2 regions of the Clostridium sp. AWRP genome follow, and region 2 is predicted to be linked to the other one. Evidence: predicted binding sites of a transcription regulator. Region 2 holds the regulator's gene; the other holds the start of a gene.
What was found. Region 2 encodes HrcA, which represses chaperone genes, less so after heat shock. Its sites were predicted from a motif close to TGTTAGCACTCNNNNNNNNNGAGTGCTAACA; they were not measured.

Region 1: the regulator HrcA is predicted to act here: its motif matches at 2,020-2,050, upstream of groES (co-chaperone GroES).

What each region holds. Positions count from the first base shown of each region.
Region 1 covers NZ_CP029758.2:3,958,205-3,961,648, reverse strand. The annotation lists gene DMR38_RS18525 (4Fe-4S dicluster domain-containing protein) at 1-720, shown strand, start outside; gene DMR38_RS18520 (TVP38/TMEM64 family protein) at 974-1,690, shown strand; gene groES (co-chaperone GroES) at 2,107-2,391, shown strand; gene groL (chaperonin GroEL) at 2,454-3,444, shown strand, end outside.
Region 2 covers NZ_CP029758.2:845,250-848,693, forward strand. The annotation lists gene hemW (radical SAM family heme chaperone HemW) at 1-806, shown strand, start outside; gene hrcA (heat-inducible transcriptional repressor HrcA) at 996-2,036, shown strand; gene grpE (nucleotide exchange factor GrpE) at 2,087-2,719, shown strand; gene dnaK (molecular chaperone DnaK) at 2,804-3,444, shown strand, end outside.

The sequences.
Region 1 (3,444 bases), 1.5 Mb from region 2:
GAAGCAGCTTGTGGGGCTGATGCAGTAACTGTAAATGAAAGCAATGAATTTGTAGAGAGAATGAAAAATGGCGATAAGTATATGACAAATTCATGCTGTCCTGGATTCATGGGTTATATTGAAAAAGAATTCCCAGGTGAAGTAGCAAAAATATCAAGTACGGTTTCACCAATGATTGCAGCAGCAAGGGCAATTAAAAATCAGGATAAAAATGCTGTAGTAGTTTTTGTAGGACCTTGCACTGCAAAAAAGTCAGAGATAACTATAGAATCAATAAAAGAGGCAGTAGACTATGCTATGACTTTTGAAGAAATAGCAGCTTTGTTTGGTGCTTTTGATGTTGATCCAGAAAATTGTGAAGATGTGCCAATAGACGATGCATCTGTGTATGGAAGAGGATTTGCACAAGGTGGAGGCCTTACAGCAGCTATAGAAAATTATATAGGAGAAGAGAAAATAGATATTAAATTTGAGCCTGTAAAGGTAAGTGGAAAAGATGAGATAAAAAAAGCTATGAATTCAGCTAAAATTGGGAGACTCCCGGGTAATTTTATAGAGGGAATGATGTGTGAAGGTGGATGTATTGGTGGACCTGCTACTATGGTTTCTTCTATGAAAGCTAGAGGACAATTGATTAAATTTAGTAAACAATCTGATAAAAAATCTGTGCTTTCTAATGAAAAACTTAAAGAATTTGGAGATGTAAATCTAGAGAGATAAACTATAAGGTTTGTAAAGCAAGAATCAACTTATACTACGGATATTTTTAGCAATTAAAAATTAACATTCACTATTCATTCTTAAGTGTTAACTTAAAAATATGTCTGCGTATAAGTTGATTTTTAAGTTAGAATACTGATATTGTTAAATAAAGTTTAATAAATTATACAAAAAATTGTGATAAGATTTAAAGTATATAACAAAATAAATTGAACATAATGAATATTAATTACATTAAATTAGGTGGTATGGATTGAAAAGATTAAAAAGAATTTTAAAAAAATATAGATCTTATATAGTGTTAGCAATTATATTGTTTATATTAATTGGAATTGCATATGAATATTATAATAAATACATGTATATATTTAGAGATCCAAATAAAATAAAGAATTGGATTATGTCCTATGGCAAATATGGGATAGTAGTATTTTTGTTTGTTCAATTTTTGCAGGTAGTTGCTTTTTTTATACCTGGAGAGATTGTTCAAATTGCAGGAGGATATATATATGGAACATTGTTTGGAAGTATTATATCAATTTTAGGCATAACTTTTGGCAGCATAGCAGCTTATAGTATATCTAGAATTTATGGAAAGCCGCTTGTAAACAAAATAATATCTGACAAGGATTTAAAATTTTTTCGTAAAATGTTGAACTTAGGAAGTATAAACTTTATAGTATTTTTGTTATATGTAATTCCAGGAATACCTAAGGATGTTCTAGCTTATATATGTGGAATATCAAACATTAGCTTTAAACATTTTATATTTTATTCAACTTTAGGAAGGCTGCCTGGAGTAATTATTTCAGCATATTTTGGATCAAAAATATATACTGGAAATAAAATAGTTCTTATATTAATAGGAGTCACAATGACACTTTTATTTGTAATAGGCGTGCTAAAAGGAGAAAAAATAATAGCTAAGATAACGAAAAATAGAACTTCAGAAAGCGATAAACAACTTTAATTGGATTGTTTATTGCTTTTTTAATAAACAGAATTCTTGGCATCAGATGGAGTTTTGACTCCACCTGATGCTTATTAACAGGCTTCTTAGTGCAGGTAGTCATCGGATAAATTTTAGATATTTTGTATATATAAACCTAATTGGAAGATAATAATGGATATGGTTTTACATATGAAAAGTTTATATATTAAGATATGTATGAAATTAATAGTAATAAAGCGAAATAGCTATCTAATTAAAGAATAATCAATATTTTTACTGTAAAATAGGTTAATAACTGGTAAATTTAAATTTGAAAATATATATATTATTCATTATTATAATAATTGTATTAGCACTCACAATTAATGAGTGCTAACAATAAAAGCTAAAAATTAATTTTAAATACATTTAAATATTTTTAAGGAGGGGTTTAGATGAAAATTAGACCACTTGGAGACAGAGTTGTAATTAAAAAATTGGAAGCTGAGGAAACTACAAAGAGCGGTATTGTTTTACCAGGAAGTGCTAAAGAGAAACCACAAGAAGCAGAAGTTGTGGCAGTAGGAATTGGTGGAACAGTAGACGGAAAAGAAGTTAAAATGGAAGTAAAAGTAGGAGATAAGGTGTTATTCTCCAAATATGCTGGAAATGAAGTAAAAATAGACGCACAAGAGTACACTATTTTAAAACAGGACGACATATTAGCTATAATTGAGTAGTTGATTAATTCAAACAGAAAAACAAGTATTTATATAACGGTTAATTGTAAGGAGGGTTTTTTATGGCAAAAAGTATTTTATTCGGTGAAGATGCAAGAAAATCAATGCAAGAAGGCGTAAATAAGTTAGCAAATGCAGTAAAAGTTACACTTGGACCTAAGGGAAGAAATGTAGTACTTGATAAGAAATTTGGTTCACCACTTATCACAAATGATGGTGTTACAATAGCAAAGGAAATAGAATTAGAAGATCCATATGAAAATATGGGAGCACAGCTTGTAAAAGAAGTTGCTACAAAGACAAATGATGTAGCAGGAGATGGAACAACTACAGCTACTTTGCTTGCGCAAGCAATAATAAGAGAAGGCTTAAAAAATGTTACAGCTGGAGCAAATCCAATGCTTATAAGACAAGGTATAAAGATGGCTGTAGACAAAGCCGTAGAAGAAATTAAGAAAGTTTCAACAACTGTAAAGGGAAAAGAAGATATAGCAAGAATTGCAGCTATATCAGCTTCTGATGAAGAAATAGGTAAATTAATAGCTGATGCAATGGAAAAGGTAGGCAACGAAGGTGTCATAACTGTTGAAGAATCAAAAACTATGGGAACTGAATTAGACGTAGTTGAAGGTATGCAGTTTGATAGAGGCTATTTAAGCCCATATATGGTTACTGATTCAGAAAAAATGGAAGCTGCAATAGAAGATCCATATATATTAATAACAGACAAGAAGATATCAAATATTCAAGACATATTACCATTACTTGAGAAAATAGTTCAACAAGGAAAGAAGTTACTTATAATAGCTGAAGACGTAGAAGGAGAAGCACTAGCAACTTTAGTTGTAAATAAGTTAAGAGGAACATTTACTTGTGTAGCAGTAAAAGCACCTGGATTTGGTGACAGAAGAAAAGAAATGCTTCAGGACATAGCAATACTTACTGGAGGACATGTAATATCAGAAGAATTAGGAAGAGACTTAAAAGAAGCTGAATTAGAGGATTTAGGAAGAGCTGAATCTGTAAAGATAGACAAAGAAAATACTACTATAG
Region 2 (3,444 bases):
TGGGAGTAAATAGACTTAGTATAGGTCTTCAGGCTTGGCAAAATTCTATACTTAAATGTATAGGAAGAATTCATACTTTAGAAGATTTTTTAAAGACATATGACATGGCAAGAAAATTTAAATTTTCAAATATAAACATAGATCTTATGTTTGGACTTCCAGGTCAGACAATAGAAGATTGGAAAGAATCATTGCAAAATGTAGTTAAGTTGAATCCAGAACATATATCTTGTTATAGTCTTATAGTGGAAAAAGGTACTCCATTTTACAATGCACATCAATTAAAAAACTTGAATTTGCCTGGAGAAGAACAAGAAAGACAGATGTATTATTTCACACTTGATTTTTTGTCTAAAATAGGATATGAACAATATGAAATATCCAATTTTTCAAAGAAAGATAGAAAATGCAAACATAATTTAATTTATTGGAACATGGAGGAATATATAGGCTGTGGGGCAGGTGCCCATTCTTATGTAGATGGTTATAGGTATAGAAATACCCCAAATATAGAAGAATATATTTTACAGGGAAATTTGAACCAGTTTTTAAGATTAGATAAACATAAAAATTCTATCTGTGACAGTATGGAGGAATTTGTATTTATGGGTCTTAGAAAAATAGATGGAATTTCTACAGAAGATTTCTATAGGAGATTTAACAAGAATATTTATTCTGTATATGGGGATGTAATTGAAAAGTACATAAAGATGGGTATTTTAATAAAAGAGGGACATATGCTGTACTTAAGCAAAAGAGGAATAGAAGTATCTAACAGTGTAATGTGTGATTTTATATTGACATAATTTCAAGTGAGCTAGATATTTTAAGTAAATCTGAGAAACCTCAATGAATTCTATTTTAAATTATAAAAAACATATTATTTACCTTTAAAATATAGTTATATAGTATTGACAAAAAAAATTATGAGTGATATTTTTTAATCATAGCAATTAGCACTCAACAACAATGAGTGCTAATAAAGAGGTGATATTATGGAAATGGATGAAAGAAAAATAAAAATACTTCAGGCAATAGTAAATGATTATATAAATACTGCTGAGCCTGTTGGATCCAGAACCATAGCTAAAAAATATAATTTAGGTGTAAGTTCAGCTACTATAAGAAATGAAATGGCGGATCTGGAGGAAATGGGTTATTTAGAACAACTTCACAGTTCTTCAGGAAGGATACCTTCCAATAATGGATACAGGTTGTATGTTGACAAATTGATGCAGATACCCAATTTGAGCCAAGAAGAAATGTATATAATAAAATCACAGATTATAGATGCAGCTTTATTTGAGGTGGATAAAATATTAAAGCAGGCTGTTTGTCTTTTATCGGAGCTCACCAAACTTACTTCTATAGTTAGAGCACCTTCAGTTAAAAGGGGTTATATAAAGCATGTACAGTTAATAAACATTGAATCAAGCACCAATATATTATTGGTACTTATAATTGATAGTGGTATTATAAAGAACAATTTGATAAAGGTAGGAAAAACTATTTCAGATGATACTCTTGTTAAATTAAGTAATATGCTAAACATCAGATTAAAGAATTTAAGTGCTGAACAGATAAATTTAGAAGTTATAAATAATTTAAAAAATGATTTCCAAGGATATGAAGACATATTCAATAATATAATTTCTGCATTGTATGATAGTCTAAATAGTGTAGATAATTCCAATATATATACCCAGGGGGCTACAAATATTTTTAATTATCCGGAATATAAGGATATAGAAAAGGCAAGAGAATTTTTATCTATGATGGATAATAAAGATAAAGTTAGCAGCTTACTGAACAGTAATTCAAATATTTCAGTAAAAATTGGTAAGGAAAATTATACAGAAGGTGCAGAAGATTGCAGTGTTGTATCTGCTGTTTACAGTTTGAATGAAAGACCTATAGGTGAAATTGGAGTCATAGGACCTACAAGGATACCTTATTCTAAAGTCATATCGATACTTGCAAATGTAGTAAAGGAAATGAATTATATTTTAAGTAATGCCTATTCTGATGAAAAATAGAATAAATTTTGTAAAATAGGTATAAATGTTAGATTGGAGGAAGTATTTAAATGTTAAAGGATAAAGGTGATAATGTAAAAGACCTTAATGAAGAATGTGAAAATGATTCAGAAAATGAAAAAAAAGATAAAGATAATGAAAGTGTAGATGAAAGCACAGAGGATAATTCAGAAGAGGAATTAGAAGAAACAGAAGATAAAGAGATAAATTTCATGGGAGAATTGAAAAAAGAAAATTCTAAATTAAAAGATGAAAATAAAAAGGTCATAAATGAATTGGATTCTATTAAAGATAGACTTGCAAGAGTTATGGCAGAGTATGATAACTTTAGAAAAAGAACTGTTAAAGAGAAGGACAATATTTATTCTGATGCTTGTAAGGATATATTAAAAGAAGTTTTACCAGTATTAGATAATTTGGAAAGGGCAGTAAATGTAGAAGGAAATGCAGAAGATTTGAAAAAAGGTATAGAGATGACAATGAAACAATTTAATGATGCCCTTTCAAAATTAAATGTAGAGGAAATTCCTTGCGAAGGAGAATTTGATCCAAATCTACATAATGCAGTTATGCATATAGAAGATGATAAATATGATAAAAATTCTATAGTAGAAGTATTGCAAAAAGGATATAAAAGAGAAGACAAAATAATCAGATACAGCATGGTTAAAGTAGCAAATTAAGTTTAAAACATACAAATTAAATTTGTTTGAATTAAATATATGTAAGATAATTTTAAGGCAGTTAAATTTAGGAGGTAAGTTAATATGTCAAAAATAATAGGTATTGATTTAGGAACAACTAATTCATGTGTTGCAGTTATGGAAGGTGGAGATCCTGCAGTTATAGCAAATTCAGAAGGAGCAAGAACAACTCCATCAGTAGTATCATTTCAGGCAAATGGAGAAAGATTGGTAGGTCAAGTTGCCAAAAGGCAGGCAATAACAAATCCTGATAAGACAATAATGTCAATAAAAAGACAAATGGGAACAAACCATAAAGTAAATATAGATGGAAAAGATTATACACCACAGGAGATATCTGCAATGATACTTCAAAAAATAAAGGCAGATGCTGAAGCTTATTTAGGAGAAACTGTAACTGAAGCAGTTATAACAGTACCAGCATATTTTAACGATAGTCAGAGACAGGCAACTAAAGATGCAGGTAAGATTGCAGGATTAAATGTACGTAGAATAATAAATGAACCAACAGCTGCATCACTTGCTTATGGACTTGATAAAACTGATACAAGTCAAAAGATATTTGTATATGACTTAGGTGGAGGTACTTTTGATGTATCCATACTAGAACTTGGAGATGGAGTATTTGAAGTTAAAGCTACAAATGGTGATACTCATCTAGGTGGAGATGACTTTGACCAGAAAGTTATGGACTATATAGCAGA